DNA from 2 places in the Kinneretia aquatilis genome. Region 1 is predicted to be linked to the other one. Evidence: predicted binding sites of a transcription regulator. Region 1 holds the regulator's gene; the other holds the start of a gene.
The links. The regulator LexA, encoded in region 1, represses DNA repair genes until DNA is damaged. The targets are predictions, from matches to a motif close to ACTGTATNNNNATACAGT.
Positions count from the first base shown of each region.

Region 1 (14,463 bases):
TGGCCGAGCGCCAGGCCGTGGGCCAGTGGACGGTGCACCAGTGGGTCAAGAAGGCCGTGCTGCTGTCCTTCCGCCTGAACGACAACCGCCTCATGGGCGCCGGCGACATGACCTTCTTCGACAAGGTGCCGACCAAGTTCGGCGGCCTGAGCGAAGAAGCCATCCGCGCCACCGGCGTGCGCGTGGTGCCGCCCGCCGTGGCGCGCCGCGGCAGCTTCCTGGCCAAGAACGTGATCCTGATGCCCAGCTACGTCAACATCGGCGCCTACGTCGATGAAGGCACCATGGTCGACACCTGGGCGACGGTCGGCAGCTGCGCCCAGATCGGCAAGAACGTGCACCTGAGCGGCGGCGTCGGCATCGGCGGCGTGCTGGAGCCCCTGCAGGCCAACCCCACCATCATCGAAGACAACTGCTTCATCGGCGCCCGCTCGGAAGTGGTGGAAGGCGTGATCGTGGAAGAAAACTCGGTCATCTCCATGGGCGTCTACATCGGCCAGAGCACGCCGATCTATGACCGCGAGACCGACACCGTCAGCTACGGCCGCGTGCCGGCCGGCTCGGTGGTGATCAGCGGCAGTCTGCCCAAGAACGAAGGCAAGTACAGCCTGTACGCCGCCATCATCGTCAAGAAGGTCGACGCCGGCACCCGCGCCAAGACCAGCATCAACGACCTGCTGCGCGCCTGAACCGGGCAAAAAAGCACTGCCCCGGCTGAGACCGGGGCGCATCCAGCGGCTTGAAGACCAAGAACGGGGAGACAGCGGATGAGTGGAAATATGGAACGCATCCTGCGGCTGATGGCCGAGAAGGGTGCCTCCGACGCTTACCTTTCGGCCAAGATGCCGGTGCTGATCCGCCTGAACGGGCAGATCGTGCAGCTGTCGGATCAGTTGCTCGGGCCCATGCAGCCGCGTCAGTTGATTGCCGAGGTGGTGGACCCGGCCCAGATGGCCGAGCTGGACCAGAACGGCGAGCTGAACATGGCGGTGGCCATCCCCGGCGTGGGCAGCTTCCGCCTCTCGGGCTTCCGCCAACGCGGCACCATCGCCGCAGTGTTCCGCCACATCCCGCACGTCATCCCCTCGCTGGAAGAGCTGAATCTGCCACCCATCCTGGGCAAGCTGGTACAGGAAAAGCGCGGCCTGATCCTGATGGTGGGCGCTACCGGCACGGGCAAGAGCACCACGCTGGCCTCCATGCTGGAGCTGCGCAACCAGACCATGGCCGGCCATATCCTCACCATCGAGGATCCGCTGGAGTACCTGTTCAGCAACAAGCGCTCGGTGGTCAACCAGCGCGAAGTGGGCCGCGACACGGCCTCGCTGCAGATTGCCCTGAAAAACGCGCTGCGTCAGTCGCCAGACTGCATCCTGATCGGTGAAATCCGTGACCGCGAGACCATGACGGCGGCAATTTCCTACGCCCTGTCCGGCCACCTGGTGCTGGCCACGCTGCACGGCAATAACACGTATCACGCGCTGAACCGCATCCTGTCCTTCTACACGCCCGAGTCGCGCCCGGCCCTGCTGAACGACCTGGCCGCAGGCCTGAAATCCATCATCTCGCAGCGCCTGGTGCGCGCCACGGCCGGCGGCCGCATCCCGGTGATCGAGATCATGCTCAACACCAAGCTGATCGCCGAGTTCATCGAGAAAGGTGACTTCGGCGGGGTCAAGGACGCGATGGAGAAATCCATCGCCGAAGGCTCGCAGAGCTACGAAGAGCATTTCGCCCAGCTCATCAAGGACGGCACCATCACCCGCGACGAAGGCCTGGCCTTTGCCGACTCGCCGACCAACCTGCTCTGGCGCCTGCAAAACGACAGCCCGGGCGCCCTCAAGCAAGCGCCGGCCAAGGAAGAAGCGGCCGGCGACGAAGCCAGCTTCACCGAGATCACGCTGGACGTGCGCGGCGACTGAAGTCCGTGCTGCGCTGTGCGGCGCAGCGCCTTCTCAGGCTTCAGCGCGTCTTTTTCCCCTCACCTTTCTTTTGCCCTCGCCTTCATGTCCGACACCCTCGCCCTGCTGGAAGCGCTGGTCGCCCGCCCCTCCGTCACGCCCGATGACGCCGGTTGCCTGGAGCTGATTGGCGCGCGCCTGTCTGCCCTGGGCTTCGAGCTGCAGCGAATGGACAGCGGGCCAGAGAACTTCCGTGTCAGCAACCTCTGGGCGATCAAGCGCGGCAGCGATGCAGACGGCCCGGTGCTGATGTTCGCCGGCCACACCGATGTGGTGCCGCCCGGGCGGCTGGACGCCTGGGCTTCCGACCCCTTTGTGCCCAGCTACCGCGAGGGCCGCATCTACGGCCGTGGCGTGGCCGATATGAAGGGCTCGCTGGCCGCCATGGTGGTGGCCGCCGAGGAGTTTGTGCGCGCCCATCCCGAGCACCGCGGCAGCCTTGCTTTCTTGCTGACCAGCGATGAAGAAGGCCCCTCGGTCGACGGCACCAAGGTCTGTTGCGAACGGCTCAAGGCCCAGGGCCAGCGCCTGGACTTCTGCATCGTCGGAGAGCCGACCTCGGTCGACCAGGTCGGCGACATGATCAAGAACGGCCGCCGCGGCACGCTCTCGGGCAAGCTCAAGGTGAAGGGCGTGCAAGGCCATGTGGCCTATCCCCAGCTGGCCCGCAACCCGGTGCATCAGGCCGCCGCGGCCATTGCCGAGCTGGCGGCCGCCCGCTGGGACGAAGGCAACGACTACTTCCCGGCCACCACCTTCCAGATCTCCAACATCCATGCCGGCACCGGCGCCACCAACGTCATCCCCGGCGAGATGGTGGTGGATTTCAACTTCCGCTTCTCGACCGAGTCGACCCCGGAAGGCCTCAAAGCCCGTGTGCAATCGCTGCTGGCCCGCCACGGCCTGGAATACGCGCTCGACTGGACCCTGGGCGGCGAGCCCTTCCTGACCCCCGTGGGCACGCTGAGCGGCGCCGTCTGCGCCGCCATCGAGGCCGAGACCGGCCGCCCGACCCAGCTCTCCACCACCGGCGGCACCTCGGACGGCCGATTCATCGCCAAAATCTGCCCGCAAGTGATCGAGTTCGGCCCCATCAACGCCAGCATTCACAAGGTGGACGAGTACCTGCCGGTCGACAACCTCGATCCCTTGAAGAACATCTACCGCCGCACGCTGGAGCAGCTGCTGAACTGACCTCAAGTCCAAACTCGACGGCAGCCCAAGACCTGCAAGAGCAGGCAGTGCAGCCCGCGCAAGCACGAACGCATGCGCAAAACCAAACCAATCAGGCAGGCAGGGAGGCCATGGAGATGACAGAAGAAAGCACAGGCATGCGTGCAGCAAAGCGCTGGGCGCATCAAGCGCTCGCAGTGATCAGTGCTTTGGGCCTCTGGGTGGCCTGCGCTCAGCCCGGCTGGGCCGCCTGCAAGGTTCAGAGCCTGGAGTTGCCAGTCACGATGAAGGGCTCTCGGGCAGTGGCCACACTGGGCATCAACGGGCAGGACATTCCCCTGATCGTCGACAGCGGCGCGTTCTTCAGCACCCTCACCCATGCCGCAGCCCAGCAGCTGAAGATGAAGGTGCGTGCCCTGCCCTGGGGCATGGAAATCACAGGCGTGACCGGGCGAGACGAACACGCGGGCCTTGCCACCGCAGAACGCATCAATTTGCTTGGCGGCGAGTTGCCCAACGTCGATTTTGTGATCGGCGGCAACGACGACCGCAACGGCACCATGGGCCTTTTGGGCCGCAACATCCTGTCGGTGGCCGACACCGAATACGACCTGGCGCATGGTCTGGTTCGCCTGATGTTCCCCAACGAAGATTGCGACAAGCATGGCATGGCTTACTGGGCCGGCGACACGCCGGTTTCAGAGATCGAGCTGCTGCGCCCCGACCGCAAGGCCAAGACTCCCGCCATCGAAACCATCGCCCTGGTCAATGGCAAACGCCTGCGTGTGTTGTTCGACACCGGCGCCCGCACGGTGATGTCGCTCAAGGCGGCCAAGAGTGTCGGCGTCACGGATCTGAAGGCAACCGGCCGGGTGGGCGGTGTGGGCCAAGGCACGGTGGCCGGCTGGAGCGGCGCGATCGATCGCTTCGAGCTGGGGGCCGAAGTGGTGCACAACGTGCGCCTGAGCGTCGCTGACTTCGAGCTGCGCGAGATCGACATGCTGCTGGGCGTCGACTTTTTCCTTTCGCACCGCATCTATGTGTCCAAGAAGCAGCGCCGCATGTACTTCACCTACAACGGCGGCCAGGTGTTCGCGCTGAGCAAGCCCGAGCCCAAGGACGACAGCGACGAAGCCAAGTCCAGCGGCCTGCCCGAACTCGGCCCCGAAGCCAAGGCCTCGTCCTACGCCCGGCGCGGCGCGGCCTCGATGGCGCGCAAGGACTACAAAGCAGCCTTGGCCGACCTGGACCGCGCCTGCGAGATGGAGCCCCAAGTCGCCGAACACCGCGTGATTCGTGCGACCCTGCACCTGCAGATGCGACAAGCGAAGCTGGCCAAACAAGACCTGGACGCAGCGCTGGCGGCAGACCCGGCGCACGCCGAGGCAAGGATGAAGCGGGCGACCTTGATGGCCAAGCCGAGCAAGCCGGATGCCGCGCTCCAGGACCTGGACGAACTGGATCGCCTGCTGCCCGCGCAAGCCCCGCAGCGCCTGCAGATGGCGCAGATCTACCTGCGCCTGCAGCACCTGCCCGCCGTGGTGAAGCAGCTGGACCATTGGCTCGCGGCCTACCCGCATGACCTGGCCACCGCCGACGCGCTGAACCAGCGCTGCTGGACGCGCGTGATGCTCCACAGTGACTTGACACAGGCGCTGCGGGACTGCGATCGGGCCATCGATCTGGATGCCGAGCAAGGCAAGTACTTCGACAGCCGAGGCTGGTTGCGCCTGCGGCAGGGTGAGTGGCACAAGGCCCTGGCCGATTTTGATCGTGCGTTGAAGCTGGACGACAAGCTCGCCTGGCCCCACTACGGCCGTGGCATCGCACTGGGCAAGCTGGGCGACGCCGCAGGCGCCCAAGCTGCACTCGCAGCAGCGCGCGAGCGCCGTCCGGAGATCGACCAGGAGGCGGGTCGTTACGGCCTGGCGGTCGACGCGGCCGCGGCCAAGCCCGCACCAGCCTCCGCGCCCTAGGCCGACAGCCTGTGGCTGCTTGCCGGTGACGGGTTGGCAGTGACGGGTTGGCGGTAACGGGTTGGCGAGGGGGCGCGCGCCATCGGCGACAATCACGCCCTGCCCTTCACCGAGCCCCCATGAATTTACTGAACTGCATCGAGGCCCAAGCCGCCCGCCTTTCCGAGGCGGGCGTTTCGTTTGGCCATGGCACGGCTGTCGCCTTTGACGAGGCCGCCTGGCTGGCGCTCTGGGCCCTGGGGCTGCCGCTGGACCAGCTGGACGAGCACGAGGCCCTGACGCTGAGCGACGCCCAGCAAGCGCGCATCGCCGAGCTGGTCGAGCAACGCATTGCGACGCGCAAGCCTGCCGCTTACCTGACCCGCGAGGCCTGGTTGCAGGGCGTGCCGTTTTACGTGGACGAGCGCGCCATCGTGCCGCGCAGCTTCATTGCCGAGCTGATCGCCGATGCCAGCATCGATGCCTGGCTCTCCGACCAGACCACCGAGGTGCTGGACCTGTGCACCGGCAATGGCTCGCTGGCCGTGCTGGCCGCCATGGCCTGGCCCGAGGTGCAAGTGGATGGCCTGGACCTGAGCGCCGAAGCCCTGGAAGTGGCACGCATCAATGTCGACAAGCATGGCCTGCAGTCGCGCATCCGGTTGATGCAGGGCGATGGTCTGGCGCCGGCCCTGGCGGCCGGCCGCCGCTACGACTTGATTCTGTGCAACCCGCCCTATGTCAACAGCGAGACCATGTCCCGCCTGCCGGCTGAGTACCGCGCCGAGCCCGAGCTGGCCCTGGCCGGCGGCGATGACGGCATGGATTTCATCCGCCGCCTGCTGGCCGAGGCACCGGCCGTGCTCAAACCGCGCGGCGTGCTCTTGCTGGAGATCGGCAATGAGCGCCCGTTTTTTGAAGCCGCCTTCCCCGAGCTGGAGGTGGCCTGGATGGACACCTCCTCGGGGGCCGACCAGGTGCTGCTGATCACCGAAGAATCCCTGAACATGATGAACGCCCACAAGAACAAGAACCCGGAAGGTCGCCACACGCCATGATCACCCTGCGCAATATCACGCTGCGACGCGGCACCAAGGTCGTGCTCGACGACGCCAGCGTCGTCCTGCAACCGGGCGAAAAAGTCGGCCTGGTGGGCCGCAACGGCGCCGGCAAGTCCAGCCTTTTTGCGCTGTTGACCGACCGTCTGCAAAGCGACAAGGGCGAGGTGGACATCCCCCGCCAATGGGCCGTGGGTGAAGTGGCCCAGAACATGCCGGAAACCGACATGCCGGCGACCGAATTTGTGCTCGAAGGCGATGTGCGCCTGATGGCCGCGCGCCAGGCCCTGGCCGATGCGGAAGCGGCCGAGGATGGCCATGCCATGGCCGACGCCCATGCCCTGCTGATGGACGCCGGCGCCTTCGACGCGAAACCGCGCGCGCAGGCCTTGCTGATGGGCCTGGGCTTCAAGGGCGAGCAGGTCGATGCGCCGGTGAACAGCTTCTCCGGCGGCTGGCGCATGCGTTTGCAGCTGGCCCGCGCCCTGATGTGCCCGGCAGAGCTGATGCTGCTGGACGAACCGACCAACCACTTGGACCTGGACGCCCTGGTCTGGCTGGAAGCCTGGCTGCAGCGCTACGACGGCACCCTGATCGTGATCAGCCATGACCGCGAGTTCCTGGACGCCATCACCAAAGTCACCCTGCACCTGGACGAAGCCAAGCTGCACCGCTACGGCGGCAACTACACGGCCTTCGAGGCCATGCGCGCCGAGCGCATGGAGCAGCAGCAAGCCGCCTTTGGCAAGCAGCAAGAGCGCATTGCGCACCTGCAGAAGTTCATCGATCGTTTCAAGGCCAAGGCCAGCAAGGCCAAGCAGGCGCAGAGCCGGGTCAAGGCCCTGGAGCGCATGGAAAAACTGGCACCGGTGCTGGCATCAGCGGACTTCAATTTCGAGTTCCGCGAGCCCGTCAGCCTGCCCAACCCCATGCTGATGTTTGACGATGTGGCTTGCGGTTATGAGGTCGACGGCGTCGAGAACATCATCGTGCGCGGCATCGACCGCTCGGTGCTGGCCGGCCAGCGCATTGGCATCCTGGGCGCCAACGGCCAGGGCAAATCCACCGTGGTGAAAACGGTGGCCCGCATGCAGCGCGCCATGGGCGGCAAGATCACCGAAGGCAAGGGCCTGACGATCGGCTACTTTGCCCAGCAGGAAATGGACGTGCTGCGGCCGGAAGAAGGCCCGCTCTCGCACATGGTCCGCCTGGCCAAAGAGGTGAGCCCGCAGGCGCGCGAGCAGGAGCTGCGCGATTTCCTGGGCCAGTTCCGCTTTGTTGGCGACATGGTCAACCAGCAGGTGGGCAGCCTCTCGGGGGGCGAGAAGGCCCGCCTGGTGCTGGCCATGCTGGTGTGGCAGCGCCCCAATCTGCTGCTGATGGACGAGCCCACCAACCACTTGGACCTGAACACCCGAGAGGCGCTGTCGATTGCGCTCAACGAGTTCGAAGGCACGGTGATGCTGGTGAGCCACGATCGCGCCCTGCTGCGCGAGGTCTGCGACGAGTTCTGGCTGGTCAGCAAGGGCGTGGTGTCCCCGTTCGACGGCGACCTGGACGATTACCAGCGCTGGCTGCTGGACCAGTCCAAGGAAGCAGCCAAGGCCGCCAAGGATGCCGCCAAGGCCCTGGCCAAAGCCGGCAAGTCAGGCAGCACGGTGGCGGCAGCCACCCCGGCTCCAGTTGCTGCAGCCGCCCCTGCCCCGACCCCGGCCCCGGCCGCGCGCGAGGACCGCAAACTCAGCGGCCAAGCTCGCCAAAAGCTTGCCGACCAAACCCGCCCGCTTCGCAAGGAGATGGACGCCATCGACGCCAAGCTCAACAAGCTGGCCGATGAACGCACGGCCCTGGAGGCCCAACTGGCGGAAGGCAAGGCGACACCGGCTCAGATCGTTGAAGCCGGCAAGCGCCTCAAGGCCATCCACGACGAGTTGGAAAGCGCCGAGCTGCGCTGGCTTGAGCTCAGCGCCGAGGTCGACGCGATTCACGCGGCGGCTTGATCGCAAGCGCAGCCCCTACGCACCGATGAAAAGGGCCCGAGATTTCTCGGGCCCTTTTTTGTTTTCTGGCGCAGGGCTTCAGACGTTCAGGTCAGCAAAACCAGGGCCGCAGCCAGCGCCGCCGGCAGCGCCTGCACGAACAGAATCTTCTTGCCCACCGTGGCGGCGCCGAACACGCCGGCCACCACCACGCAGCCCAGGAAGAACAGCTGCGTCGGCACACCGGCCGCGCCCTGCAGCAGGCCCCACACCAGGCCGGCACTCAGAAAGCCGTTGTACAGGCCCTGATTGGCCGCCAAGGTCTTGCTGGCCTCAGCAAACTCCGGCGTCAGGTGAAACACGCGCCGACCCAAAGGCTTGGTCCAGAAGAACATCTCCAGCACCAAAAAATACAGGTGCAAGGCGGCCACCAAGGCCACCAAACCATTCGCCACCATGCTCATCGCCATCTTGTGCTCGCTTTCAGGACACCGGGTCTGCTTGGCCCTGCGCTGCTGAGTCGCAAACGTCTAGCAGCAAGACCCTTAGCCACATAAATTGTGTGCAATTAAATTGAGGACTACATTATCGCCCATGTCACGCCCATCCAACTGTCCCCAGCCCGACATGCCGCAGCTTGCCCCGGCGGCCGCCGCAAACGAGGACTGGCTGCGTCTGGATCAGCAGCTGTGCTTTGCGCTCTACGCCAGCTCTCTGGCCATGACCAAGCTGTACAAGCCCTTGCTGGAGCCCTTGAGCCTGACCTACCCGCAGTACCTGGTGATGTTGGTGCTTTGGGAGCAGGACGGCATCAGCGTTTCCACCCTGGGGCAACGCCTGTCGCTCGACTCCGGAACGCTCACGCCCCTGCTCAAACGCATGGAAACGGCGGGTTTTGTGAAACGGCAGCGCGCCGCGCAAGATGAACGGCGTGTCGACATCCTGCTCACGCCCATGGGCCTGGCCCTGAAGGTGCAAGCCCAAAAGATTCCACCGCGACTGGCCTGTGCGGCCGCCTGCTCTTTGGAAGAACTGAGTTCCCTGACCCGACGCCTGCATGAGCTGCGACAGCAGCTGGCGGTCGCCGAACTTTCACCCACCACCCCTGATTGATAGGAAGCACATCACCATGGCACTCGACAAAGTCCTCTACACCGCTCGCGCCACCTCCACCGGCGGCCGCCAAGGCAGCTCATCCAGCTCGGACGGCGCGCTGAACGTGCAACTCTCGACACCCAAGGAATTGGGCGGCGCCGGCGGCCCGGGCACCAACCCCGAACAGCTGTTCGCAGCCGGCTATTCGGCCTGCTTCATCGGCGCCCTCAAGCATGTCGCCATGATGAAGAAGGTCGCCCTGCCGGCCGAAGTGTCCATCACCGCCGATGTGGGCATCGGCCCGATCCCGGCCGGCTTCGGCATCCAGGTGGCCCTGAACATCTCGGTGCCCGGCGTGGACCGCAGCCTGGCCCAGGATCTGGTGGACGCCGCCCACCAGGTCTGCCCCTACTCGAATGCCACCCGCGGCAATATCGACGTCACGCTGACCCTGGCCTGAGTCGACCGAGCAAGGCCAGAGGCGCGAATCAGCGCGGCACGGGGCTTGAGAGCAAATCCAGCAGCAGCTCGATTCGCGCCTTCACCGGGCTCAGCGCTCCCGCGCTGGGCAAGGCCTCGGCCGAGGCAGTGACCAGCCCGGCATCGCAGCGCGTGCTTCGCAGCACGCGCACGCCTTGCTGCTGCGCCTCGCGCAAAGCTGCCTCCAGGGCGTGCGACAGGCTGCCATTGCCGGTACCGGCCACCACCAGCCCATCCACACCCTGCGCCAACAAGGCTTGAACCACCGAGCCATCGGCGCCGACATGGTTGAGCACGATCTGCACCCGTGGCCAGCTCAGGTCGCCTTGGGGCAAGTGGGCAAGACCTACCACCGGCTGCGCACCGCGCTGCGGGCCCGCTGCAAACCAGCGCACCCCCCCCTCCTCCATCGCCCCCAGACGCGCGCCGTCGGCCGACGCGAAGGCATCGACCCGGTAGCTGTGCACCTTGCGCACCTGCTCGGCGGAATGGATGCTGCCGGCAAACATCACCAAAACACCCGGCACCCTACCTTCCGCAGCGAGAGTGACTGCATCCAGCAGGTTCTGCGGACCATCGGTCTGAAGGGCGGTCGCGGGCCGCATGGCCGCGGTGATCACCACGGGCTTGCCGGGTGCCAGGACGCGCTGCAGGAAATAGGCGGTCTCTTCCAAGGTATCCGTGCCGTGGGTGATGACCACGCCGGCCACTTCTGGACGCGCCAGATGCGCCGCGACCCGTTCCGCCAGCAGACGCCAGGTCGCGAAATCCATGTCCTTGCTGTCCAGCTGCACAACTTGTTCGGCCTCCAGCGCACGGCGGGCGAGCGGCGGGATCGCCGCAATCAGCTGTGCGACACCGAGCTGCGCGGCCTGATAACCGACATTGTCCGAGGCATCGGCCGCCGTACCGGCGATAGTGCCACCGGTTCCGAGAATCACGACCAGCCCCGATTTCGCTTCAAACACCGGCGCATTCACGGCAATTGTTTCTTGCTTGCTTTGCAATTTTGAATTTCCTGGATGAAAATACAGTCACTGGATAAATATTCAGGCAATCAAGCCCCAGGGCCCCAAGCAGAGGACGACCACCGTGGAAGACAGCCCGAAACTCACCGCGCGCCAACAGCAGATTCTCGATCTGGTGCGAGCCGCCATCGAACGCACCGGCGCTCCACCGACCCGGGCCGAAATCGCCGCCGAGCTCGGTTTTCGTTCTGCCAATGCCGCCGAAGAGCATTTGCAGGCCCTGGCTCGCAAAGGCGCGATCGAACTGGTCGGCGGCACCTCGCGCGGCATCCGCCTGAAGTCTGACACATTGAGAGCGCTCAACTCCGCACGCGATGCCCGAGAGTCACAAGAGGCGCGCGAGTTTCAAGCTGGATATGCGCGCGGCCGCGCCGCGCCCCGCGGCAGCGATCGACAGCAACTCGATTTCCCTTTGGCCAGCCTGGCACAGCTGAATCTCCCTTTGATTGGGCGCGTGGCCGCCGGCCACCCCATCCTGGCGCAGGAGCACATCGAGCAAAACTACGCCGTCGAGGCCAGCATGTTCGCCAAGAAGCCCGACTTTTTGCTCAAAGTGAAAGGCATGAGCATGAAAGACATCGGCATCATGGATGGCGATCTTTTGGCCGTGCAGAAAGCCTCGGACGCCAAGAACGGCCAGATCGTGGTGGCCCGAATCGGCGACGAAGTGACCGTCAAGCGATTCAAGCGCGGCCGCAGTGGCATTGAGTTGCTGCCCGAGAACAGCGATTTCGAACCGATTCAGGTGGCCGCCGATGACGACAGCTTTGCCATCGAGGGGCTGGCGGTGGGCCTGATCCGCAATCAGATGTTCAGTTGATCCCCCGACCGCACGATGTGCAGCCCTTGCCCGGGTCGGGCTTACTTGCTCCGCCCGTCGATAGACAGCCAACGACGCGTCTGAATCGCTGGCCGCCTCGTTCGGGGAAGAACCAGCACAAACAAAAGAGCCTCCAATGGAGGCTCTTTTGTTTGTATTCACAATCGTCCTGGCCGGACGGAAGCTTGATCAAACATTTGTCCAGTCACGAGGTGTGTGGGTAGCGCAAAGCAATCTGCACCAACCCCAAAAGATGCGCCGCCTGAACTCGCAAGGCCCATACCAAACCCCGTATCGAACCCTTGCATTACTGCAGCTGAATACCTCACAGACGATGCTCCATTGCTGAGGCTTGATCTCCAGCAGAGTTTTCGCGACTGAACCGCCGGAACGACAAGGAAATGTCGGGCAGGTATAGATCAAACAGCCCGTTTTCATCAACAGCGCAAAGCCACGAATATCGAGTGGCAAAGAAAAAACCCCGCAAACTTTCGTTTGCGGGGTTTCTCAATATGTTGGCGGAGTGGACGGGACTCGAACCCGCGACCCCCGGCGTGACAGGCCGGTATTCTAACCAACTGAACTACCACTCCAGATGAGCCACAATATCGAAATCGATATTGCGCTGCACCGGACAAGTTACGCAGTGTTCATTCAAACACTGCCAAGCCTTGTCAAACTTGGCGTCCCCTAGGGGATTCGAACCCCTGTAGTCACCGTGAAAGGGTGGTGTCCTAGGCCTCTAGACGAAGGGGACTCAACCTTCTAGCCTGATCACATCCTGAATCGCGCGCCACTTCCAAACAAAATTTGGTGGTGGAGGTAAGCGGGATCGAACCGCTGACCTCTTGCATGCCATGCAAGCGCTCTCCCAGCTGAGCTATACCCCCAGATCCTTGCGAATCTCGGTCGCCGCGCCATTCAAGCGTGTCAAACCTCAAACAACTTCACAAATAACAGCGGCCAATCTCTTGGCCGCCTTTGAAATCTACCGCAGCAGATTTCTTCAACGCAGACAAAGACATTTCAATCTTTGCCTCAAAGCTGGCGGAGTGGACGGGACTCGAACCCGCGACCCCCGGCGTGACAGGCCGGTATTCTAACCAACTGAACTACCACTCCAGATGATGATTTAAATTATATACACAATTTAAATCACATCAAACAAGTTTGCAGCTATTTTTCAATAACTACCAAGCCTTGTCAAACTTGGCGTCCCCTAGGGGATTCGAACCCCTGTAGTCACCGTGAAAGGGTGGTGTCCTAGGCCTCTAGACGAAGGGGACTAAACCTTCTTATTAACTGCCGCATAGTATACAGCAATTAACTCTATATATTCAAGCTCTGCAGTATATCGCAAAACTTTTGCATCTGAACCGCGCGCCACACAAACTCAATTTGAATTTGGTGGAGGTAAGCGGGATCGAACCGCTGACCTCTTGCATGCCATGCAAGCGCTCTCCCAGCTGAGCTATACCCCCGACGATTCTTATCAGTACTTCAGACTGCCTAGCCGCTCCTTGCGGATCGACTCGCCTTCCAAAGCACCGCGAGACATCTAAAGTTTCGCGCTGTTCAAGCAAGACATAGATTATAGGACGCTTTTTACAAGGAGCGCAAGCGTTTCACAACAATTTCTTGTTCGAACAGTTCCAGCACCGCGTCGACGCTGGGCGTTTGCACACGCCCGCACACCAATGCCCGCACCGGCATGGCCAGCTGAGGCATCTTCAGGCCATGCGCGCCGATGGTTTCCTTGATGGCGGCGGCAATGACGGGCTTGCTCCACTCAGGCAGTGCTTCAAGCTTGTCCGCCAGCGCAGCCAGGGCCGGCTTCACCGCGTCCGTGACATGCGCCGCCAGATCCTCGGCCGAGGGGCTGACCGGGCCGAAGTACATGGCCAGCCAGTCGGCCAGAGCCACGGTCGTCGAACAACGGTCCTTGAACAGGCTGCACATGGGCGCGAGATTGGCGGCATCCACCTGCACGCCGCGTGCAGCGAAATGCGCCGCCACCAGCGCAGCCAGACGGCTGTCATCTGCCTGCTTGATGTATTGGCTGTTGACCCATTCCAGCTTGGCCGGGTCCCATTGCGCGGGGCTCTTGTTCAGATGGCTGCCATCGAACCAGGACACCAGTTGCTCGCGGCTGAACAGCTCGTCATCGCCGTGGCTCCATCCCAGGCGAGAGAGGTAGTTCAGCATGGCCTCGGGCAGGTAACCCCCCTCTTCGTAAGCCGTGACACTGACCGCGCCGCGGCGCTTGGACAGCTTCTGACCATCGTCACCCAGAATCACCGGCACATGGCCAAAGGCCGGCAGCGGCGCGCCGAGGGCACGGAAGATATTGATCTGCCAGGGCGTGTTGTTGACATGCTCATCACCGCGGAACACATGGCTGATCTGCATGTCCCAGTCGTCCACCACCACGGCGAAGTTGTAGGTCGGCACACCCAGGCTGCCGGCCGGCGCGTCTTCAGCGGCGGGACGCACGATGATCAGGTCGTCAATCTCGCGGTTGTTGATGGTGATGGGGCCCTTGACCAGATCATCCCAGGTGACGTCACCGTCCAGCGGATTCTTGAAACGCACCACCGGTGTCACACCGGCCGGCACGGGCGGCAGCACCTTGCCGGGCTCCGGGCGCCAGCGGCCGTCGTAACGGGTTTTCTCGCCGCGCGCGCGTTGAGCCTCGCGCATCTCGTCCAGCTCGGCGGGCGTGCAGTAGCAGCGGTAGGCCTTGCCTTCAGCGATCAATTGCTCGGCCACCGCGTGGTAGCGCTCCAGGCGCTGCATCTGGTAGATCGGGCCTTCGTCGTAGTCCAGGCCCAACCATTTCATCGAAGCCAGGATCTGCTCCACCGAATCCTGGGTGGAACGTGCCACATCGGTGTCCTCTATGCGCAGCACGAAC
Region 1 is NZ_POSP01000003.1:375,927-390,389, forward strand. It holds gene dapD (2,3,4,5-tetrahydropyridine-2,6-dicarboxylate N-succinyltransferase) at 1-689, shown strand, start outside; gene C1O66_RS04985 (PilT/PilU family type 4a pilus ATPase) at 768-1,922, shown strand; gene dapE (succinyl-diaminopimelate desuccinylase) at 2,007-3,155, shown strand; gene C1O66_RS04995 (aspartyl protease family protein) at 3,293-5,110, shown strand; gene prmB (50S ribosomal protein L3 N(5)-glutamine methyltransferase) at 5,230-6,147, shown strand; gene C1O66_RS05005 (ABC-F family ATP-binding cassette domain-containing protein) at 6,144-8,147, shown strand; gene C1O66_RS05010 (DUF1304 domain-containing protein) at 8,234-8,590, opposite strand; gene C1O66_RS05015 (MarR family winged helix-turn-helix transcriptional regulator) at 8,754-9,239, shown strand; gene C1O66_RS05020 (organic hydroperoxide resistance protein) at 9,256-9,681, shown strand; gene C1O66_RS05025 (asparaginase) at 9,710-10,681, opposite strand; gene lexA (transcriptional repressor LexA) at 10,794-11,549, shown strand; tRNA gene C1O66_RS05035 (tRNA-Asp) at 12,066-12,142, opposite strand; tRNA gene C1O66_RS05040 (tRNA-Glu) at 12,231-12,306, opposite strand; tRNA gene C1O66_RS05045 (tRNA-Ala) at 12,364-12,439, opposite strand; tRNA gene C1O66_RS05050 (tRNA-Asp) at 12,595-12,671, opposite strand; tRNA gene C1O66_RS05055 (tRNA-Glu) at 12,760-12,835, opposite strand; tRNA gene C1O66_RS05060 (tRNA-Ala) at 12,955-13,030, opposite strand; gene gltX (glutamate--tRNA ligase) at 13,155-14,463, opposite strand, start outside.

Region 2 (14,463 bases), 2.3 Mb from region 1:
TGCCATGTACGGCGTGACGGTGGAGGGCACTTCCACCGAGGTGTTCCGTGGCGCCGGCTACAAGAGCGGCGGCAAGACCGGCACGGCTCAGGCCGTGGGCCTGAAGGCGGGCGAGCGCTACAAGGACATCAAGGCCGACGAGCGCAAGCGCGACCATTCGCTCTACGTCGCCTTTGCGCCGCTGGAGGCGCCCACCATCGCCCTGGCTGCGATTGTCGAGAACGCCGGCTTTGGCTCCACCTCGGCCGCGCCAATTGCGCGTCGGGTGTTTGATTTCATGCTGATGGGCCAGTACCCCAGCGAGGAAGACATTGCCCTGACCCAGCAGGGCAAAACGAAGGCGCCCGTGGGCCAGCCGCGTCGCATCGATCAGGTGCCGCTGCCGGGCCAGGTCTCGCAGGCGGAGGCTGCAGCATCCGGCGTCGTTGCTGCTGCATCGGCCGCATCGGGCGTGGCGGCGACGGCACCCACGGCTGCGTCAGCGCCTCGTATCCCCTCGCCCGCGGCGCGGCCATCGTCTGCGGTATCGACCTCGAGACCCGCCTCTGCCCCTCGTGCCCTGCCTGCCGGCGCCTCCGGAGTTCGTCCATGAGTGCCAATGCCTTCAACGGTCCCAGCTGGTGGCAGCGCCTGCGACCCTGGTTCTCCGGCTTCGATCTGCCCTTACTGCTGTCCATCGCCTGGCTGATGGGGCTGGGTCTGGTGAGCATGTATTCCGCGGGTTATGACCATGGCACGCGTTTTGTGGATCATGGTCGCAACACCTTGCTGGCGATTGCCCTGATTTTTCTGGTGGCCCAGGTTTCGCCACAGCGCATGATGGCTCTGGCTGTGCCGCTGTACACCGTGGGCGTGGCGCTGCTGGTGGCCACGGCCTTGTTCGGCATCACCAAGAAGGGCGCGACGCGCTGGCTCAATGTCGGCGTGACGCAGATCCAGCCCTCGGAGATCCTCAAGATCGCTGTGCCGCTGATGCTGGCCTGGTGGTTCCAGAAACGCGAAGGGCAGCTGCGCCTGCCGGACTTTGTGGCCGCCTTCATCCTGCTGGCTGTTCCTGTGGGCCTGGTGGCCAAGCAGCCCGACCTGGGCACCTCCATCCTGGTGCTCTCGGCCGGCTTGTACGTGATCTTTTTTGCCGGCCTGTCCTGGCGCTTGATCATCCCGGCCTTTGTGCTGGCGGGGGCGGGCATCACGGCCCTGGTGGTGAGCGAGGAGGCGATCTGCCAGCCCGATGTGACCTGGCCGGTGCTGCGCGAGTACCAGAAGAACCGCGTCTGCACCCTGCTGGACCCGACCAAGGATCCGCTGGGCAAGGGCTTCCACATCATCCAGGGCGAGATCGCCATCGGCTCCGGCGGCCTGACCGGCAAGGGCTTCATGAAGGGCACGCAAACCCATCTGGAGTTCATTCCCGAGCGCACCACCGACTTCATCTTCGCCGCCTACGGCGAGGAGTTCGGCCTGTTTGGTGCCCTGGGGCTGCTGCTCGGCTTCACGGCCCTGATCCTGCGCGGGCTGATGATTGCCTCGGACGCACCCACGCTGTTCTCGCGGCTGATGGCGGGGGCCATCACGCTGAGCTTCTTCACCTATGTGTTCGTGAACATGGGCATGGTCAGCGGCATCCTCCCGGTGGTGGGCGTGCCCTTGCCCTTCATCAGCTACGGCGGTACGGCCATGGTGACCCTGGGCTTTGGCCTGGGTCTGTTGATGTCGATCGCCAAATCGCGGCGCTTCAACCGTTCCTGAGCCCGCCTCACTCCGTGGCGGGCTGAGCCGGCCGCGCATGGAAGCGCACGGTGAAGCGCGCGCCGGGGCCCTGGCCATCGGGTTCGGGCTGTTGACCGGGGCGGCGCGGGCGGGTGTCGTCCAGGCTGAGCTCGGCCTCATGCTGCTGGGCGATCTCGCGCACGATGGCCAGGCCCAGACCGGAGCCATCGACATTGGTGCCCAGGGCCCGGTAGAAGGGCTGGAAGACCTTGTCCCGCTCACTCTCGGGAATGCCCGGGCCGGAGTCTTCCACCTGCAGCACGCTGACCTGGCCGAAGGGGTCTTCGACGATGCGCACGGTGACCGTGCCGCCGGCCGGCGTGTAGAGCAAGGCGTTGTCCACCAGGTTGCGGATCAGCTCGCGGATCAGCAGGGCGTGGCCGTGCAGGGTGAGGCTGCTGGCTTCGGGGTCGGGGCCCTCGTAGCCCAGGTCGATGCGCTTGTCGAGCGCGCGCGGCACGAAGTCGCGCACGGTTTCGGTGGCCAGTTCGGCCAGATTGACCTCACCACGCCGGGCCGCATGCTCCTGGTCCTCGGCCCGGGCCATGGCCAGCAGCTGGTTGACCATGTGCGCCGCGCGCTGGCTGGACAGGGCAATCTGTTGCAGCGAACGCTTCAGTTCAGCAGGCTCGCTGCGGCCTTCGTCAATTTCGCGTTGGGCGAATTCCGCCTGCGTGCGCAGGCCGGCCAGCGGTGTTTTGAGCTGGTGGGCGGCGTCGGCCAGGAAATGCTTTTGGCTGCTGATGGACTGGTCCAGGCGCGCCAGCAGGTCGTTGATGGCGCGCACCAGAGGCGCCACCTCGTCGGGGATGCGGCGCTCGTCGATGGGGCTCAGGTCCGAGCTTTCACGCGAGCGGATGCGGCGCTGCAACTCGTTGAGCGGGGCAATGCCACGCGCCAGGGCCAGCCAGACCAGCAGCACCGCCAGCGGCAGGATCACGAACTGCGGCAGGATCACGCCCTTGATGATTTCGTTGGTCAGGCGCGAGCGTTTGCCCAGCGTCTCGGCCACCTGCACCAGCATGGTTTGGGTGCTGCCCGCCATGCCCTCGGGCGACACCCAGAGGTAGGCCACGCGCACGCGTTCGCTGCCCATGTCTTCATCGCGGAAATGCAGCTCCCAGGGCACGATGACATCGTCCTCGGGCGGCACGGGCAGCTTGGCATCGCCGTTGAGCAGCTCGCCGCGCAGGCCCAGCACCTGGTAGTAGACGGTGTCGGTTTCGTCCGCGCGCAGCAGGGCCGCTGCCTCCGGGGCCAGGGCGTAGCGGGAGCGGGCGCTGCGCCCCTCGGGCAGCGGCGCGGCCGAGGCCACTTGCAGGCCCAGGGTGCGGGCCATTTCGCCGAGCTCTCGGTCGTAGGGCCGGCTGGCGATGCCTTGCGCCACCAGCCAGGTCAGGGCCACGCTGATCGGCCAGATCAGCAGCAAGGGCGCGAGCATCCAATCGAGGATCTCGCCAAACAGCGAGCGTTGGCCGGTTTCAGCCGCCATGGTGGGGCAGGCTCCGGTTGGGCGCGGGCGTGGGCGTGGGCTTCAAGCGCCGGGCTGGATCTTTTCCAGGCAGTAGCCGAGGCCGCGCACGGTGGCGATGCGGATCGGGCCTTGCTCGATCTTCTTGCGCAGGCGGTGGATGTAGACCTCGATCGCGTTGTTGCTGACCTCTTCGCCCCACTCACAGAGGCGCTCGACCAGTTGGTCCTTGCTGACCAGGCGGCCGGCGCGCTGCAGCAGCACTTCCAGCAGGCTCAGCTCGCGGGCCGAAAGCTCGATCATCTGGTCGTTGATGTAGGCCACGCGGCCGGTGGCGTCGAAGCTCAGCGGGCCATGCTTGATCACCGAGGAGGCCGTGCCCAGGCCGCGCCGGGTCAGGGCGCGCACGCGGGCTTCCAGTTCCTGCAGCGAGAAGGGCTTGGCCATGTAGTCGTCGGCGCCCAGGTCCAGGCCCTTGACGCGCTGCTCGACGCTGTCGGCCGCCGTCAGGATCAGCACCGGCATGGAGGAGCCTCGGGCGCGCAGCTTGCGCAGCACCTCCAGGCCATGCAGGCGCGGCAGGCCCAGATCCAGGATGACCAGATCGAACTCATGCGAAGCCAGGGCCGCATCGGCCTCGGTGCCGCTGCCGACCTGATCCACCGCATAACCGGAGGCGCGCAAGGAGCGCAGCAAGGCATCGGCCAGGACTTGGTCATCTTCGGCAATCAGGATGCGCATGCGTCAGTCTCCATCACTCATGGCCAAGGGGCTAGTTCCCGCATTCTAGGGATGCCAGCCAGGGCTTCGGCGGCTCACAGCTGCTTGTGCGCGGTGAAATCAAGCGCCATCCGAATTTTGACTTCATCAATTGCTGGCTCATCCAGTGAGCCAGTGGCACCCTAGGATTCAGCCATGACACGGCGAGCGCCGAAACGGCTTGCCAAAGTGCAATCGTCAAACTACTGTACAAACATACAGATTGCGACATAATCCGCCCAGCCCTTTTCAGGAGAACGAATCATGGATGCCCCCGTCAAAGCCCTCAACACCGAAAAAGCCAAGGCCCTGCAAGCCGCCCTCAGCCAGATCGAGAAGCAGTTCGGCAAGGGCTCCATCATGCGCCTCGGTGAAGGCGAGGTGATCGAGGATATCCAGGTCGTCTCCACCGGCTCCCTGGGCCTGGACATCGCTCTGGGCGTCGGTGGCCTGCCGCGCGGCCGTGTGGTCGAGATTTACGGCCCGGAGTCCTCGGGCAAGACCACCCTGACCCTGCAGGTCATCGCCGAGATGCAAAAGCTGGCCGGCACCTGCGCCTTCATCGATGCCGAACACGCGCTGGACATCCAGTACGCGCAAAAGCTGGGCGTCAATCTGCAAGAGCTGCTGATCAGCCAGCCCGACACCGGCGAACAGGCCCTGGAAATCGTCGACGCCCTGGTGCGCTCCGGCTCGGTCGACCTGATCGTGGTCGACTCCGTGGCCGCGCTGACGCCCAAGGCCGAACTCGAAGGCGAAATGGGTGATTCCCTGCCGGGTCTGCAAGCCCGCCTGATGAGCCAGGCCCTGCGCAAGCTGACCGCCACCATCAAGAAGACCAACTGCATGGTCATCTTCATCAACCAGATCCGCATGAAGATCGGCGTGATGTTCGGCAGCCCCGAAACCACCACCGGTGGCAATGCGCTCAAGTTCTACGCCTCGGTGCGCCTGGATATCCGCCGCATCGGCTCGATCAAGAAGGGCGATGACGTCATCGGCAGCGAAACCAAGGTCAAGGTCGTCAAGAACAAGGTCTCGCCTCCGTTCAAGACCGCCGAGTTCGACATTCTTTACGGCGAAGGCATCAGCCGCGAAGGCGAGATCATCGACATGGGCGTGATTGCCAAGGTGGTTGAAAAGTCGGGCTCCTGGTACGCCTACCAGGGCGAAAAGATTGGCCAAGGCAAGGACAACGCCCGCGAGTTCCTGCGCGAGAACCCCGACATCAGCCGCGAGATCGAAAACCGCATCCGTGAATCCCTGGGTGTGGCGCTGCTGAACCAGACCGGCGCGGCCGAGTAAGGACGCCCCGTTGCGGCAGCCCGGCCTGCAACCGTTTTGCCAGGCCTCGGGGCACCTGGCCGCGGCGGCGCTTGAAGCCCTGCGGCTTGGCTGCCCGGTGTGCTGCCGAGCCCTGAACTTCAAATTTCCTCGTGAGAGCTGCCCAGCCCCTCTCTCTGAAGGCCCGGGCCATTGCCCTGCTGGCCCAGCGTGAGCACAGCCGCAGCGAACTGCGGCGCAAGCTGCTGCGCATCGCCCGCGATCAGCGGGCTGCCGCTGCGCGCCAGGCGGCCTCGGTGAAGGAAAGTCTGTGCGGCGGCCCGGCCTGGTTCGAGCCTCTGGTGCCAGAGTCCCCCGAGCGCTTGAGCGCGCGCGAGCAAGACGAGGGTGGCGCGCGTGAGGTCCCCGAAGAGGGAGGCTCGGAAGAACCCGCTGCCGCCATCGCCGCCGAGGTGGATGCCCTGCTGCTGTGGCTGCAGGAGCGCGGCTACCTCGATGAGGAGCGTTTCGTCGATGCGCGCATCCATGCGCGGGCACGACGCTTCGGCAGCCAGCGCATCCAGCAGGAGCTGGCACAGCACGGCGTACAAATGAGCGCCGAACAGCGGGCCAGCCTCAAGGACAGCGAGCTGGCCCGAGCCCGCGAGGTCTGGCAGCGCAAGTTCGCCGGTCGTTGGCCTGAGGATGCCGCCATGCGCGCCAAGCAGACGCGATTCTTGATCAGCCGGGGTTTTGGCAGCGAGGTGGTGCGCCGCATCTTGCGCGGCCCGGCGGACGAGGACGAAAGCTGATCTCGACCGGCCGCCGCGCCAGCCCCGCGTCCTTGATCCGGGTCAACCCTGAGTGAATTGTCACCTTGGGCGACGGGCGAACTGGCTGCACGACAGCTTGGTGAAAGGCTTGGTGCAGTGCGACATGCTACATTCTCGCCCTGCGCAAATGCCCGGCGGGCGGCGGATTCATGCCGTTAGATGCCGGTTTGCGAAGCCGTTTTGCCACCCATGTCTCTCTCATCCCCCACCTCCGAGCGCCGTTTGCTGCATCGCCGCGCCATCGATGTGCAGGTCTATGCACGCGATGATGGCCTGTATGAGGTCGAGGCTGGGTTGACCGACACCAAGACGCGCGACCTGCCGCTTGCCACCGGCCTGCGCTTGGCCGGCGACCCCATCCACGCCATGCAGCTCCTGCTGACGGTGGACGCCGAGCTGAACGTGCTGGCAGCCCGCTCCGCCACCACCTGGATGCCTTACGCCGGCGTGTGCGACGAACATGGCAATGCCTACGGCCGCTTGGTCGGCCTGAACCTGATGAAGGGCTTCCGTCTAGGCCTCAAAGAGCGTCTGGCCGGCGTCAAGGGTTGCACGCACCTGACCGAGCTCTGCCAGATCCTGCCCACCGCTGTCATTCAGGCCTTTGCCGGCCTGGTGCTGGATGTGCGTGAAGGCAGTGCCGATGGCCTGCCGCCCTTCCAACTCGACCGCTGCCACGCCCTGCGACGCGATGGCGAGGTCGTTCGTACCCATTACCCTCGCTGGTACCGCAGTGCCGACGCAGCCTCACCGCTGGCCGCCGTCACCGCGATGCCCGCCTCCACTTCCTGACTTTCCTCACAAGCGAGACCCCTATGAAGATTCACGAGTACCAGGGCAAGGAAATCCTGCGCCAGTTCGGCGTGCCGGTGCCGCGCGGCATCCCGGCTTTCACGGTGCAAGAAGCCGTTGAAGCCGCTCAAAAGCTGGGCGGCCCGGTCTGGGTGGTCAAGGCGCAGATCCACGCCGGTGGCCGTGGCAAGGGCGGCGGCGTCAAGCTGGGCCGTTCGCTGGATGACGTGAAGTCGCTGTCCGAGCAGATCCTGGGCATGCAGCTGATCACGCACCAAACCGGCCCGGAAGGCCAAAAGGTGCGTCGCCTCTACATCGAAGAAGGCGCTGACATCAAGAACGAACTCTACGTCTCGCTGGTCACCGACCGCGGCACGCAGAAGGTGGCCTTCATCGCTTCCAGCGAAGGCGGCATGGACATCGAGGAAGTGGCCCACTCCACCCCCGAGAAGATCCTGACCGAGATGATCGACCCGCTGGTCGGCCTGACGGTCGAGCAAGCCAAGAAGATCGCCGGTGGCATCGGCCTGACGGGCCACTCGGTGGACCAAGCCGTCGACCTGTTCCAGAAGCTCTACAAGTGCTACATGGACACCGATGCGTCGCTGGTGGAAATCAACCCGCTGAACTGCGATTCCAAGGGCAATCTGATCGCCCTGGACGCCAAGTTCAACTTCGACGCCAACGCCCTGTTCCGTCATCCTGAAATCGTGGCCTACCGCGATCTGGACGAAGAAGATCCGGCCGAGGTGGAAGCCTCCAAGTTCGACCTGGCTTACATCAGCCTGGACGGCAATATCGGCTGCCTGGTGAACGGCGCCGGTCTGGCCATGTCGACCATGGACACCATCAAGCTGTTCGGCGGCGAGCCGGCCAACTTCCTGGACGTGGGCGGTGGCGCCACCGCCGAGAAGGTCACCGAAGCCTTCAAGATCATGCTGAAGAACCCTGAAGTGAAGGGCATCCTGGTCAACATCTTCGGCGGCATCATGAAGTGCGACACCATCGCCGAAGGCGTGATCACTGCCTGCAAGGCCGTGAACCTGTCCGTGCCGCTGGTCGTGCGCATGAAGGGCACCAATGAAGAGCTGGGCAAGAAGATGCTGGCCGAATCCGGCCTGCCCATCATCGCCGCCGACACCATGGCCGAAGCCGCGACCAAGATCGTCGCCGCGGTTGCCTGAGTCTGCCTAAGCCCACGCAAGGAAAAAAATCATGTCGATTTACATCAACAAAGACACCAAGGTCATCACCCAGGGCATCACCGGCAAGACCGGTCAGTTCCACACCCTGGGTTGCCAGGCCTATGCCAACGGCAAGAACGCCTTCGTGGCGGGCGTGAACCCCAAGAAGGCCGGCGAGAAGTTTTCGGACATCCCAATCTACGCCACCGTCAAGGAAGCGGCTGCGCAAACCGGCGCCACCGTGTCGGTGATCTATGTGCCGCCCGCCGGTGCTGCGGCCGCCATCTGGGAAGCCGTCGAAGCCGACCTGGACCTGGCCATCTGCATCACGGAAGGCATCCCCGTCCGTGACATGCTGGAAATCCGCAACAAGATGAAGGCCAAGGAAGCGGCCGGCGGCAAGAAAACCTTGCTGCTGGGCCCCAACTGCCCCGGCCTGATCACGCCCGATGAAATCAAGATCGGCATCATGCCCGGTCACATCCACCGCAAGGGCCGCATCGGCGTGGTCTCGCGCTCGGGCACGCTGACGTACGAAGCCGTGGCACAGCTGACCGAAATCGGCCTGGGCCAGTCCAGCGCCGTCGGTATCGGTGGCGATCCGATCAACGGCCTGAAGCACATCGACGTGATGAAGGCCTTCAACGACGATCCGGACACCGACGCCGTCATCATGATCGGTGAAATCGGTGGCCCGGACGAAGCCGAAGCCGCTCGCTGGTGCAAGCTGAACATGAAGAAGCCGGTGGTCGGTTTCATCGCTGGCGTGACCGCCCCTCCGGGCAAGCGCATGGGCCACGCAGGCGCACTGATCGCCGGCGGTGCCGACACGGCCGATGCCAAGCTCGCCATCATGGAAGAGTGCGGTTTCACCGTGACCCGCAACCCGTCGGAAATGGGCAAGCTGCTCAAGGGCCTGCTCTGATTCGCTGAGAGCCGGCCACGGCGGCCGGCCGGTGCCGAATGCGTAATTTCACGCATCGCGCCGGCCTCGCCTGGCACCAGACTGCACGCTCCGCCGTGCAGCCACGCAAAAAGGGGCAGCAGCCCCTTTTTTCATGCCTGCGTGCTTTGAACCATGCCTTCGCTATAGTGGGGCGCGACGCCGATGTCAGGCGTGCGCTCCCGGCAGGCAGCAACTGTTGAAACGAGTATGGACACCTTGACGAGTCCCGAATTCTGGTTGGCCGTGGGCCAGATCATCATGATCGACATCCTGCTGGGTGGCGACAACGCGGTGGTCATCGCCCTGGCCTGCCGCAAGCTGCCCGATGCGCAGCGCACCAAGGGCATCATCTGGGGCACCGCCGGCGCCATCGTGCTGCGCGTGGTGCTGATCTTCTTTGCCCTGACCTTGTTGCAGGTGCCCTACCTGAAGATCGTCGGCGCCGCCTTGCTGCTGTGGATCGGCATCAAGCTGCTGGTGCCGGAAGATGAAGACGAGCACGGCAACATCCAAGCCAGCGACAAGCTCTGGGCCGCCGTCAAGACGGTGATCGTCGCGGACTTCGTCATGAGCCTGGACAACGTGATCGCCATCGCCGGTGCGGCGCAAAGCAGCGGCGGCGACCACCAGATGCCGCTGGTGATCTTTGGCCTGCTGGTGTCCATCCCCATCATCGTCTGGGGCAGCCAACTGGTGATCAAGTTGATGGACCGCTTCCCGGCCGTCATCACCCTGGGCGCCATGCTGCTGGGCTGGATCGCCGGCACCATGGCCGTGGGTGACCCGGCCCTGAGCAGCTGGGTGCCGACCGTACCGGGCGCCAAGGAAGGCAGCAGCCAGGTGATGCCGGCTCTGCACTACGGTGCCGGCGTGGCGGGTGCGCTGCTGGTGTTGGCGCTGGGCCGCTGGATGGCCTCGCGGCAGAAGCCGGCCGAGGCCTGAGCGGCCGCCGCGTGCAAGAACACAGGTGAACGGGCATGGCAGGTTTCTGGAAACGGTGGCTGGGCAAGCCCGACACGGTGGATGGCGAAGCCTCGACGGTGCCCGAGGCCTACCCGACGCTCAGCCCGGCCGGACCGGGCCTGCAAGCCTATGAGCTGCAACGTGAGTTGGGCCGCGGCGCCATGGCCGTGGTGCACCTGGCACGCGAGCGCGCCAGCGGCCAGTTGGTGGCCATCAAGCGCCTGGCGCTGCAGCGCGAATTCGCCGCCGAAGACCTGATCGATGTGCGCCAGCGCTTCATGCGCGAGGCGCGTGCCGCCGGTCATCTGCAGCATCCTGACATCCTGCATGTGCTCGACGCCGGCGAGGCGGGCGCAGATGCCTGGATCGCGATGGAGTATGTCCAGGGCCAGGACCTCAGCCACTTCACCCGGCCGGGTCAGCTCCTGCCCGTGCGTGAGGTGCTGCACTTGGCGCGGCGCCTGGCGCTGGCCCTCGATTACGCGCATGGCCAGGGTGTCGTGCACCGCGACATCAAGCCCGCCAACGTGATGCTGGATCGCGAGCACGATGTGCTCAAGATCATGGACTTTGGCATCGCCCGCATCGCCGACGGCAGCCGCACCCGTACCGGCCTGGTTTTGGGCACCCCTTCCTTCATGTCGCCCGAGCAACTGGCCGGGCTCAAGGTGGACGGGCGCAGCGATCTCTACTCGCTCGGTGTCATGGTCTACCAGCTGCTGACCGGCCATCTGCCGCATCAGTCGGATTCCATGGCCAAGCTGATGTACCAGATCGCCAACGAGCCGCCGCCCGATGTGCGCCACCATCGCCCCGGTCTGCCCGAGTCGCTCGCGCTGGTGCTGGCCCTGGCGCTGGAAAAGCGGCCCGAGTTGCGCTATGCCAGCGGCGCGCAGATGGCCCAGGATCTGGAGGCCGTGCTGCAGCAACTGCCGGCCACCGCGCCGACGGCAGAGGCCGTTTCTGGGACGGAAGCCACAGTGCCGGTGACGACGAAGCCCGAGTCGGGGACTGTCGACGCTTTTGCACAAACAGTCCGCTTGAATAAGTCGGAAGCAGGGCAAAATCCCCCCGCATCGCAACCAGACACAAAGCCATGACCCTGGAGTTCTTCAGCGCCACCGATGTCGGCCGCGCCCGCGACAACAACGAGGATTCGGTTGCTCTGGATGAGTCCGTGGGTCTGGCGGTGCTGGCCGATGGCATGGGGGGTTACAACGCCGGTGAAGTGGCCAGTCAGATGCTGACCGGCTTCATCCGCGCCGAACTGGGCCGGTGGCTGAAAGAGGCCGGAGCCACGGCCAGCGTCGGCGATGTGCGTCGCGCCATGGACATCTGCGTGGACAACGCCAACCGCGCCATCTTCAATGCCGCCAACACCAACCCGCGTTATGCCGGCATGGGCACGACCCTGGTGCTGGGCGTGTTTCGGCCTGAGGGCTTGCTGCTGGGCCATGTCGGTGATTCACGCGCCTACCGCTTGCGCGGTGGCCAGCTGACCCAGATCAGCCGCGACCATTCCCTGCTGCAAGAGCAGCTCGACGCTGGCCTGCTGACGCCTGAAGAGGCAGTCTTCTCCAGCAACAAGAATCTGGTCACGCGCGCGGTCGGCGTAGAAGACGCTGTCATGTTGGAGTTGCACCAGCATGAAGTTCAACCTGGGGATCTCTACCTGTTCTGCTCGGACGGTCTGTCCGATATGCTGGACGACGATGCCCTGCGCCAGTTGTTGATAAACCACCCTTCCTTGTCTGAAGCAGCCCAAGCCTTGATAGATGGGGCCAATGACATGGGCGGCCGGGATAATATCGCGCTGGTGCTGGTTCGTGCCGAGGGCCGCGTGCGGTCGGAAGGGCGGGCCTGGTGGCCGTTTGGCAAGCGCTGATGGGCTGGTTTTCGGCCGTGAGGCCTGTCGCGACCGGTCGCCGACTCGGGCATCGTCTGTAGCAGTCACAACTCTTGCGGCGCACAGAGGGCTGCCGCCAACACAAGTAAGAAGACAACAGGATCGAGGTCAAAGCATGGGCAAGCTGGTGGTGTCGCTCGACGGCGTGGTGATCAAGGATGTGCAGATCACAAAAGACAAGACCACGCTCGGGCGCCGACCCTACAACGATATCGTGATCGACAACCTGGCGGTCAGCGGCGAGCATGCCGTGCTGCAGATGGTGGGCGCCGATGTCTTCATCGAAGACCTCAATTCGACCAACGGCACCTACATCAACGGCAAGGCGATCAAGAAGCAGCTGCTGGCCAACAACGACATCGTCGAGATCGGCAAGTACAAGATCAAGTTCCTGCTCGAGGACAGCGGCGATTACGAAAAGACCATGATCCTGAAGCCTGGCTCGGGTGCGCCCAGCGGCTTCGGTCTGCCATCCAATTTCGGCTCCCTGCCCTCGGCCTCGGCGGCCGCACCGGCCACCATTCGGGTGCTCACCGGTGCCGCAGCCGGTCGTGAGGTCAGTCTGACCAAGGTGGTCACCACCGTCGGCAAGCCTGGCGTGCAGGTGGCCTCCATCACCAAGCGCCCCAGCGGTTATGTGTTCGCCCATGTCGAAGGCGCTGCACGGCCCAATGTCAATGGCGTGCCGCTGACCAGCGAGTCGGTCGCCCTCAAGAGCGGTGATGTGATCGAGTTGGCCGGCACGCAAATGCAGTTCGTGCAGGGCTGATCGCCCCGGCCGTCCCTGTTTCAGGCTTCAGAGTGCCACAAAGTTGGCCTGAATTGCCGGCAAATGGCGCCAAGCTGGGATTAACCCTGCTGTTGCGCCCGCCTTTGTGCGCAATGCGCCGTGCACAATCTGTCACACAGGCAGTCGCATGGGCATGGCACCGCTGCCTGGCCAAGATCATTGACTTGCAAACTGATCGCGTCTGCGCGGGCTGGATGCGGCCTGCGCCACGCCAGCGTATCGGGTGCCGCCCTTGCTTTCGAAAGGCCGCTGTGAGTTTCGATACGTCATCCGCTGCCGATCTGACCTTGCCGCATCGCCAGCCCCCGGGCACGTCCTTGCGGCGCCGCACGGTCTGGGTGGTCTTGCTGCTGAGCGTGTTTCTGGTGGGCGTGACGGATGCCATCCATCTGCGCCATCAGGCCCAGGCGCATGCCGCGGCCTTCGAGGCCGAACTGTTGGCCCTGCCCAAGGTCTACGGTCAAGCCCTCGCCAGCAGCATGGCTGAGCTCGGCGCGGGGGAGCGGCCGGGCGGTGCCACCCAGGTGTTGATCGACAAGCTCAAGGCGCGGCCTGGGGTGTTGTCGGTCGAGCTGAAGACTTCGAGCGGCGCGGTGCTTGCCAGTGGTGATGCCAGCCTGCGTGGTCAGGCCGATGTGCGTCAGATCGATTTCGAGCTCGGCCCGCCGGCCTCGGGCGGTGCCCTGGTGCAGGTGTTGGCGCAAGAAGAAGCGGCGCAACGGGCTTTCATGCGAGAGGCCTTGCCGGCCCTGCTTTTGCGCGATCTGGCGCTGGTGATGTTGTTGAGCCTGAGCCTGATGCTGGTGCTGGATCGCATGATGCTGCGGCCTTTGCGTCGACTGGCCGATCGCGCGGATGAGCTGGATCCGCTCGATGCACCGCAGGCCTTGAGCCATGCGGCCTTGGCCGAACAGCCGGCGGAGCTGGCGCGCGTCTCGCGCTCGCTGGCGCGGGTGCAGCAGGGCCTGTGGCTGCAATGGCAGGACGAAAGCCAGCGCGTCTCCCAATTGCAGCAGCAACTGCAGGTCCAGAGCCAGCAATTGCTGGCGGCACAGCAGGCTTTGGAGCAAAAGAACCGCGAACTGGGCAGTCTCAGCCGATCCGATGCCTTGACCGGCTTGGCCAATCGGCGCGAATTCGACGAAGCCTTGCGACGCGAGTTCAAGCGCGCCCAGCGGCAGCGCGGCCAGCTGGCGCTGGCGGTGCTCGACCTCGACCATTTCAAGAGCTACAACGAGCGCTACGGCGCGGCCGCGGGCGATCTGGTGTTGCAGCGTTTCGCGCAACTGCTCAGCGAGCGCTTCAAGCGTGACACCGATTTCGTGGCCCGTCTGGGTGGGGAAGAGTTTGTGGCCTTGCTGCCCGGCTTCGGCCTGGACGTCACGCAAGAGCTTTTGGAGCAGCTGCGCGAAGAGCTGCGTGCCCTGGCCCTGCCGCATGAGGGCGGTGTGAGTGGCCCGTGGCTGACGGTGAGCATCGGCCTGGCGGCCTACAGCCCGGCGCATCCCTATCTGAGCCCGCAAGCTTTGATGCAAGCGGCCGATGAGGCGCTCTACATCGCCAAGCATGCCGGTCGTGACCGGATCAGCCTGGCTTCATCCAGCAGCTTGGCCGAGCGCGTCTGATTTTCAAAGCCCGCCCCGGGGCTGGCGGGTTCAGCCGCGCTCGTGTTCCTTGGCAGTTTCCAGCTGCTCGGTGATGCGGCGGGCGGCGCGCAGCATCAGGGCTTCGTCCAGCGAGGCCTGAGGTGCGATTTCATGTGCCACGGTTTCCAATTGGGTCACGT
Region 2 is NZ_POSP01000003.1:2,703,624-2,718,086, reverse strand. It holds gene mrdA (penicillin-binding protein 2) at 1-592, shown strand, start outside; gene rodA (rod shape-determining protein RodA) at 589-1,749, shown strand; gene C1O66_RS14825 (sensor histidine kinase) at 1,757-3,262, opposite strand; gene C1O66_RS14820 (response regulator transcription factor) at 3,305-3,982, opposite strand; gene recA (recombinase RecA) at 4,265-5,305, shown strand; partial or broken gene C1O66_RS24735 (recombination regulator RecX) at 5,437-5,532, shown strand; gene C1O66_RS24425 (regulatory protein RecX) at 5,581-6,075, shown strand; gene C1O66_RS14805 (DUF2889 domain-containing protein) at 6,286-6,888, shown strand; gene sucC (ADP-forming succinate--CoA ligase subunit beta) at 6,912-8,072, shown strand; gene sucD (succinate--CoA ligase subunit alpha) at 8,104-8,997, shown strand; gene C1O66_RS14790 (TerC family protein) at 9,226-9,960, shown strand; gene C1O66_RS14785 (serine/threonine-protein kinase) at 9,996-11,081, shown strand; gene C1O66_RS14780 (Stp1/IreP family PP2C-type Ser/Thr phosphatase) at 11,078-11,866, shown strand; gene C1O66_RS14775 (FHA domain-containing protein) at 12,003-12,656, shown strand; gene C1O66_RS14770 (GGDEF domain-containing protein) at 12,929-14,302, shown strand; gene C1O66_RS14765 (HDOD domain-containing protein) at 14,333-14,463, opposite strand, start outside.
Region 2: the regulator LexA is predicted to act here: its motif matches at 4,206-4,223, upstream of recA (recombinase RecA).